4 regions of the Alteromonas alvinellae genome follow, and region 3 is predicted to be linked to each of the others. Evidence: predicted binding sites of a transcription regulator. Region 3 holds the regulator's gene; each other region holds the start of a gene.
The links. Region 3 encodes sigma-54, which starts transcription at its own class of promoters, with help from an activator protein. Its sites were predicted from a motif close to GTTGGCACGNNNNTNGNNT; they were not measured.
Positions count from the first base shown of each region.

Region 1: fliE (flagellar hook-basal body complex protein FliE) is a predicted target of sigma-54. The motif match lies at 1,451-1,469, and genes of this name have one in related genera.
Region 2: glnA (glutamate--ammonia ligase) is a predicted target of sigma-54. The motif match lies at 1,531-1,549, and genes of this name have one in related genera.
Region 4: ACX5KA_RS19760 (DUF2726 domain-containing protein) is a predicted target of sigma-54. The motif match lies at 1,555-1,573, and genes of this name have one in related genera.

Region 1 covers NZ_CACSIH010000260.1:12,857-15,065, forward strand. Annotated here, with positions in the region: gene fliF (flagellar basal-body MS-ring/collar protein FliF) at 1-1,036, opposite strand, end outside; gene fliE (flagellar hook-basal body complex protein FliE) at 1,049-1,384, opposite strand; gene ACX5KA_RS20380 (sigma-54-dependent transcriptional regulator) at 1,626-2,209, opposite strand, start outside.
Region 2 covers NZ_CACSIH010000121.1:21,392-23,600, forward strand. Annotated here, with positions in the region: gene glnA (glutamate--ammonia ligase) at 55-1,464, opposite strand; gene typA (translational GTPase TypA) at 1,922-2,209, shown strand, end outside.
Region 3 covers NZ_CACSIH010000203.1:53,913-56,121, reverse strand. Annotated here, with positions in the region: gene lptB (LPS export ABC transporter ATP-binding protein) at 1-504, shown strand, start outside; gene ACX5KA_RS14815 (RNA polymerase factor sigma-54) at 578-2,059, shown strand; gene hpf (ribosome hibernation promoting factor) at 2,090-2,209, shown strand, end outside.
Region 4 covers NZ_CACSIH010000257.1:13,217-15,425, forward strand. Annotated here, with positions in the region: gene ACX5KA_RS19755 (5'-methylthioadenosine/adenosylhomocysteine nucleosidase) at 1-649, opposite strand, end outside; gene ACX5KA_RS19760 (DUF2726 domain-containing protein) at 814-1,401, opposite strand; gene ACX5KA_RS19765 (hypothetical protein) at 1,611-2,033, opposite strand.

The sequences.
Region 1 (2,209 bases), on a different contig from region 3:
TTTGCTGACTACCGCCCACGGCATTTTCAGGAATATTAGAATCAAGCGGAGGCTGATTTGATAATGCCCCCGGAATACCGCCAACACCGCCACCTACGCTATTTTCTTCCATGATCATTTCGCTGCGAACTGCAGGTAAATCTGGGTTGTAGCTTCGCTGTGTTTGTTCCATTGCAGTAAAGTCCATAGTAACGTCAGCTTGCGCCGTGTAGTTACCTATACCCAATACTGGAATCAATATAGCGTCAATTTTTTCGAGATACTCTTGCTCGCGCTGGCGTTCGATTTCATATTCTTTTCTGGCACGGGCACTCATTGAATCTTGTGAACCCGAATTAAGCAGGCGGCCATTGCTGTCAGTTACCGTTACTTTAGAGGGCTCCATGTTTTGCACTGCAGACGCCACGATATCGACAACAGCATCAACCTCTTCACCGGCAATTACGGCACCGCGCTTAGCCGTTAGCACAACGGTTGCCGACGCTTTCTTCTCTCTTCGCGCAAATACATTTTCTTTTGGCATCGCCAGCAATACTCGGGCTTTTTGAATACTTGCGATATCTTCGATGGTCGAGGCAATTTGCTGCTCGCGAGCGTGTTTTAGACGTTCCATTTCAACACGCTGGCTAACACCAAACCCCATGTCCTGCATGATGATATCGGTACCTGCATCCGAGGTTTTAGTTAACCCTTGGCGTGTCATACCTAAGCGGATATTTTGGAATTCGTCACTTCTTACGTAAACAATATTGCCCTCAAGCTTATAGTCGATTTGGTTTGCATCCATATAATCGAGGGTTTCAATAAGCTCTTGGGTTTCCATTTTCGCAAGGGGGCGGTAATCAGGTTCTTGCGACCAGATAAGAATAAAGATAGCGATGGCGACGCAGATTACCAAAACAACCACAAGGGCCATTTGGCGCATCATATCTGCGCTACCTAAAGTGTCCATAAAACCAGATTTGTTTTCCGGCTCATTGTCCATTGATTGGTTTTGATCAGGAACCGTAAGGTTTGTACCTGTAGCTTCAGCCATAACCTACTCCACCTACACCGGCATGTTCATTATTGTTTTATAGGCTTCAAGTACTTTGTTTCGTACTTGAACAGTGGCTTCAAAAGCAATGCCCGCCTTTTCTTTCGTCAGCATAACTTGAGCTAGGCTTAAGTTAGGGTCGCCCATTTCAAAACGCTGCTGCGCATCCTTTGATTCAAGCTGCATGCCGTTTACACCATCTACCGCATTCTTAAGCATGATCGAGAAATCACTTGACGAGCTATTAACTTCGCTAAGCGGCTGCTGTTGAGGCTCATTAACCTGAAGACGAGTTTGCCCAATCATGTTCTGCATTTCTTGATACAAACTATTGGCTTTAACGTCCATAACCACTCCTAGTGCACTTTCGAGACCGCCTGAACATCGGCGTATAACTTATGTATAAAGGGGATTTAGCAAAGTGCTTGCCAACTTTAAAAACCCATATATATCAAGAGGATAAATCGAAATCGAGAGGGTTAGCCAAATTTATGGCGTTTAACTTAGAGTGAGCAACAAAAAACCGCCGCCTTCTTAACAACAGAGGCGACGGATAAGGACGAGGAAACCGAAAGTGTAGAAAGCGACCTTATGCGGGCACTTCAATGCCGTCTTCACGCATGCGCGCCAGTTTATAACGAAGGGTTCGAGGGCTTATACCTAGCTTTTCTGCTACATCCTTACGCTTACCATTACACGACACCAAAGTATCAAGAATAATTTGGTGCTCCTGATAACGAAGCTCTGAGCCGAGTTTGTTATCTTCAACCTGCTCTTGTACACCTTCAAGCGGGGCTAACATGTCTTCGTCAATCATTAGATCGCTGGCATCTATTTCATTGTTTTCGCAAAGAATTAGCGCGCGTTGAACCACATTTTCCAGCTCACGAACATTACCGGGCCAACTGTACTGGGATAACTTATTGCGCGCTGCAGCACTTAACCTGATGGTACCTAGCCCTTGTGAACTGGCGTGACGCTGCACAAGATGCTCCGCAAGCGGAACAATATCTCCTGGACGTTGAGCCAAAGGACGCCATTCAATAGGGAAAACATTTAAACGGTAGTATAAATCTTCTCTAAATTCGCCTGCATCTACTGCTTTTCTTAAATCTCGGTTACTAGTGGCAATGACACGCACATTGAGTTTGACGGTTTTCCGTCCGCCAAGGC
Region 2 (2,209 bases), on a different contig from region 3:
CATAAAAAAAGCCCGCAGAGCGGGCTTTAGTATAAATTGCTATACAGTGCGGATTTACACGCTGTAGTACATGTCGAACTCAACTGGGTGAGTAGTCATGTTAAGTTTGGTTACTTCTTCAGACTTAAGGTCGATGTATGCATCAATCATGTCGTCAGTCATAACGCCACCTGCTTTAAGGAAGTCGCGGTCGTTATCAAGAGCTTCAAGCGCCATTTCTAGCGAGCTTGCAACTGTTGGAATTTCAGCAGCTTCTTCTGGCGGTAGGTCGTACAAGTCTTTATCCATTGAATCACCAGGATGGATCTTGTTCTTAATACCGTCGATACCCGCCATAAGCATAGCGGTGAACGCTAGGTATGGGTTGGCTGTTGGATCAGGGAAACGTACTTCGATACGACGCGCTTTATCGCTAGTTACGTGAGGAATACGAATAGACGCAGAACGGTTACGTGCAGAGTATGCAAGCATTACCGGTGCTTCGAATCCAGGAACTAGACGCTTGTATGAGTTAGTAGAAGCGTTAGCAAACGCGTTGATTGCGCGCGCGTGCTTGATAATACCACCGATGTAGTAAAGTGCTTCTTCAGAAAGGCCTGCGTACTTGTCACCCGCGAAGATGTTTACGCCGTCTTTAGAAATAGACTGGTGGCAGTGCATACCAGAACCGTTATCGCCAACTAGAGGCTTAGGCATAAAGGTAGCAGTTTGGCCGTATGCGTGTGCAACGTTGTGAACAACATACTTATAAACTTGGATTTCGTCAGCTTTCTTAACTAGCGTGTTGAATTGGCAAGCAATTTCGTTTTGGCCAGCAGTTGCTACTTCGTGGTGGTGCGCTTCGATAACAAGGCCCATTTCTTCCATAACTAGACACATTGCTGCACGGATATCGTGCGCAGAGTCCACTGGTGGTACTGGGAAGTAACCGCCTTTAACGCCAGGGCGGTGTGCCATGTTGCCGCCTTCAAACTCTTCGCCAGAGTTCCACTTTGCTTCAGAAGAGTCAATCTTGTAGAAAGAACCCGCCATGTCAGTGTGGAAGCGTACGTCATCAAAAAGGAAAAACTCTGGCTCTGGGCCGAAGAAACATGTGTCACCGATGCCAGTTGATTTTAGGAATTCTTCTGCACGACGAGCAACTGAACGTGGGTCACGCTCATAACCTTCCATTGTAGAAGGCTCAACCACGTCACAACGGATATTTACTTGTGTCTCTTCAGCGAAAGGGTCAACTACGCAGCTGTCAGCATCTGGAAGAAGAACCATGTCTGATTCGTTGATGCCTTTCCAGCCAGCGATTGAAGAACCGTCGAACATTTTACCTTCTTCGAAAAACTCTTCATCAACAACGCTCGCAGGAATAGATACGTGTTGTTCTTTACCCTTTGTATCGGTAAAACGTAAATCTACAAACTTCGCTTCACTTTCTTTAATCAGCTCTAATGCCTTTTCTACTGACATCGTGTCCTCCAGGTTTAATGTAAAAATGCGGAATGATCAGCTTCACTCCAACAGTGGCAAAAGTGAAAGCGATTATCATGCCATTTATATGTATACCGATTTCTGTGGCATAGACGGGCATCTATCACTTCCGTTTGAATTAAATTGCATCATATTGGTGCAGTGTTGCACCAATATGGCATATTGTGCTCATTTATACGTCAATCAGCCTAGATTACTTTGTAGCGTATAGCCACCAAATATGATCAATTAGGTGTAATGGGGCTGGTTGTTTATTGAACAAGTGTTTGAAAACCAATAAAACTCGTTTCCATCAAAAAAAAGATGCGCAAACGTCGTGGTTTTTCTGTACAATCCGCGCAAATTTTTCTATCTGCATTTTTTTGCAACAAATCTAACGCATACTCCTTTCCACTGAATTGAAGTAGACGTTGATTTACACAGGCTCTATATAAGCATGAATACCACTGATATTAATAAATTGCGTAACATCGCAATCATCGCCCACGTTGACCACGGTAAGACCACCCTGGTAGACAAACTGTTACAGCAGTCTGGCACCCTTGAATCTCGAGGCGAGCAAGAAGAGCGCGTAATGGACTCGAACGACATCGAGAAAGAACGTGGCATTACCATCCTAGCTAAGAATACAGCGATTAACTGGAACGACTACCGTATCAACATCGTAGACACTCCAGGACACGCTGACTTCGGTGGTGAAGTAGAGCGTGTAATGTCGATGGCT
Region 3 (2,209 bases):
CGTGCACGCCGCGGAATTGGCTACCTTCCACAGGAAGCATCAATTTTTAGAAAGCTTACGGTACATGAAAATATCATGGCTATTTTACAAACCCGTAAAGATTTAAATTCACAGCAGCAAGAAGAAGAAGCTGACGCCCTACTTGATGAATTTAATATCAACCATATACGTAATAGTACAGGGATGAGTTTGTCAGGGGGCGAGCGCCGTCGTGTTGAAATTGCACGCGCTTTGGCCGCAAAACCACAATTTATTTTGTTAGACGAACCATTTGCTGGTGTTGATCCAATATCAGTTAATGATATAAAGAAGATAATACAACATCTTCGGGATAGGGGCATTGGTATCCTTATCACAGACCATAACGTACGCGAAACATTGGATGTTTGCGAGAAAGCGTACATTGTGAGTCATGGCGAGCTTATTGCGCAAGGAACGGCGGAACAGGTTTTAAGTAATCAAAAAGTAAGGGATGTATACCTAGGCGAACAATTCAGGCTATAGTTAGTGTAACCGAATTGTCATTTTTCAGTTTAGCTCTGGTATATTTAATTTAGAGCATTTAAATAAGACGTAGATGAAACCATCTTTACAGCTAAAATTTAGCCAACAACTTACCATGACACCACAGCTTCAGCAGGCAATTAAACTGCTGCAGCTTTCTACGCTTGATCTCCAGCAAGAGATACAAGAAGCACTCGATTCAAATCCACTATTGGAAGTGGAAGAAGGCAGTGACGAGCCACAGCTAGAAAAGAACAATATCGACAACGATGACAGCGGCTCTGAGGCCACTGCTTCTGCGTCTAGTGACACGTTAGAAGCGGGTGATGCATTAGAGAAAAATGACCTTCCCGACGAGCTACCTATCGATAGCACGTGGGATGAATATTACTCAGCTTCATCTGCGCCAGCGCCAGGCCCGTCTAATGACGACGAGCAAATCTTTCAAGGCGAAACCACTGAAGATATTCAAGAACATCTTCTTTGGCAAATGCGCCTTACTCACTTTTCAGACACTGACCGCGCAATTGCCACTGCTATCATCGACTCTATAGACGAATCCGGTTATCTAACCGTTACCCTTGAGGATATTTTAGAAGCAGTAAATGACGACGACTTAGAAGAGCCAATAGAGATGGACGAAATAGAGTGCGTACTTAAACGCATTCAGATGTTTGACCCCATTGGCTCAGGTTCCCGAACGCCTCAAGAATGCCTTATGGTGCAGTTACGTCAGTTTTCAGACGATACACCGTGGCTTGCTGAAGCAAAGCAACTGATTGAAGAGTACTCTGACTTACTGAGCAGCAAAGACTATCGTACGCTTATGCGTAAAAGCCGATTGAAAGAAGATCAGCTACGCGAGGCAATGCGTTTACTGCAAACCTTGAATCCTCGCCCAGGTAGTGCTTTAGTTACTAAAGAGCCTGAGTACGTTATTCCTGATGTCTCAGTAACCAAGAAAAATGGCCGTTGGGTGGTTGAGCTGAACCCCGACAGTCTGCCTAAATTAAGCGTTAATCAACAATACGCTGCAATGAGTCGCCGTGCCAAGAATAGTAGCGATTCACAATTCATCCGCTCACACATGCAAGAGGCTAAGTGGTTCATAAAGAGCCTTGAATCTCGTAACGAAACCTTAATGAAGGTTGCAAACTGCATTGTGCAGCAGCAAATGGGCTTTTTTGAGCACGGCCCGGAAATGATGAAACCAATGGTGCTAAATGATGTCGCAGAAATGGTAGATATGCACGAATCCACTATTTCGCGAGTGACAACGCAAAAGTACATGCATACGCCACGTGGAATCTTCGAATTGAAGTATTTCTTCTCAAGCCACGTTGCAACAGAGTCTGGTGGTGAATGTTCATCTACAGCGATTCGTGCATTGATCAAGAAATTAGTGGCTGCGGAAAATCCTAGTAAGCCGCTAAGTGATAGCAAGATTGCTTCATTGTTGGCCGAACAAGGCATTAAAGTTGCCCGGCGAACAATAGCAAAGTACCGGGAATCGTTGTCGATCCCGCCGTCGAACCAACGCAAAAGCCTTATTTAATCGGGCTTAATAATATAAGGAAGACGAAATATGCAAATCAACCTTACTGGTCATCATGTCGAAATCACCGACTCTTTGCGTAATTATGTCGATACGAAGTTCAGCAAACTTGAACGTCACTTTGATCACATTTCTAATGTGCATGTCATC
Region 4 (2,209 bases), on a different contig from region 3:
CGGCAGTCTCTAGGTACTCTTTAAAGCTTACAGATGATGTTTTGCCTGCAATATCAGATAACGAACGAATTACGAGAAATGGCGTGTCGAGCATATGGCAGGTTTGGCCAATGGCTGCACCTTCCATCTCAACAGCTTTCATATCCGGAAAGTTTTCTCGTAATTCCGCTACTGCTTCATCGCTACCAATAAATGCATCACCCGTACAAATTAAACCTGTTGTAGACTGAAGCGACGTAATACCTGCAGCTGCGGTTCGGGCCGTTTCCATTAATGTTGTATCGCAACGGAAGTCTTCTGGCATACCGGCACATTGACCGAGTTTGTAGCCAAAGTGGGTTAAATTAGCATCGTGATGGATAACGTGACTGGCGATCACTAAATCACCAATGTTCAGGTTCTTGTCGAAGCCACCTGCAGAGCCGGTGTTAACCACAGCATCGGGTGCATATAGCTCAATAAGTACGGTAGTGGCGATAGCTGCTGCCACTTTTCCAATGCCGCATTTAACTAACACCACTTCTATGTCGTCAAGCGTGCCTTCATAAAATGTAAGGTGCTTCCACTGGGTTTCTTTAACATTCCAAAGAGACGCTTTGAGTAGCGCAACTTCTTCATCCATTGCACCTAAAATACCAATTTTTTTCATAACTATACCGACGGTGTTAAGGGAATTTAACGCGTGAATACGCTGTTGAATGTAGTAATTGTATAAGGAAAACAAAGAAACTGACAGAAAAATGCCTTTGTTGCACTATTTGAGAGTAAGAAAACAGTTAAGCAACAAAGGCTAGGGGAAATGTGAGTTAACTATCAGGCGGCAGCTGGTCTGCTTGAGCGCACCGGGCGAGTAGGGCGCTTAGGTGGCTCTGGGTTGTGTGTTGGCAATTGAGCCATTTTATTTTGTAATCGACGATACGGAATAAGTTTGTTTTCCAAACATTCGCGAATGTCATCGACGGTGTAGCCAGATTTTACTTTTATTCGTGCATGAGGAAGGCCGGCTGCATCTAATGCGCCTGTTACAAACCAATCCTTTTGCGCTTTGTAACCCTCTTTACCTTGGCTATGGACTAAGTCGATGGCCATTACCGGGCTCATATCTTGTTTATCAACCAGTACAAAGTCTAGCTGCCTGCTTGATGCACGGCTAAGCGCTTGGCTTGCTGTCTTCTTGTTGGCAGATTGACGAACTGATACAAGGTCATTAAGACGTACGCGGCATACTATTCTAAACTCACGCCCCATGGCCTGTTCGATAAGGTTTAAAAAGGTATGTTCTACCGGCGTGAATAACTGTGGTTTTCGCCTGAAAGGAAAAGCGACTCCACCGTCTGACAATTTTATGGCACCTAGTGCAACGACAATAAGTAACATCATTAGAATAATTGCCAATTCCATCGTAACCCTCGCAAATTTCAAGAATAAAAGCCAATGACAGTAGAGTTTCTAGGCCGTGCCAGCTTATATTTGGCAAACTAGTCTGTTACCTCTAGTTTCTCTGGTGTCATAAAAATGACGCCAGACACTGTCATCGTGTTGTTTACGATGGAATTGCAAGCCAGATGCCAACATGAGTATGTTTTACACTGGCTTTGAAAAAGTAGAGCTTAATTAGCGTTTGACGTAACCAAAATATCGACTTGAGAACCTGTCTTATCGGGGCTTACGATAACCCTCACTGTTTTGTCTTGAGAGGACAGTAGTGTACGCCCGTTGACCGGTGTGTGGGTTTTTAACGCGGGGTGTGCCGCTTGATAGAGATTGACCATAGCTTCTGGCGCCGCCGGTGAATGATACACCATGACAGATGTTAATGGTTCGTCAAAGGCCTGGCATTGACGAGCATCTTGTGCAATTTTCACCTGCTGAAACTCTGAAGGACAAGACACTATGCTGGGTTTATCAGCAAAAGCTCTTTTAGTCGCTTCTTCTACCGAAATGCTATTAGCATAACTAGCAAAAGATAAGCCGCTCATGCCTGACAATAGGGGCAAATATATGGCAAGTCTTTTAATATCCCAGTTCTTCATATATGGGCTCTTGTGTAATTATTTTTTATTTGAATATCAGATACTAGAGCGGATGTTCTTGTACATCAACTAAACCTTGGTTTATTAACGTATGCTTTCAACGTTTCTAGTATGTTGCTTGCGCTTTTGTGCTACCTGCATGTAATCGGGGTAAGGCTTGGCAGCTGATACGATAC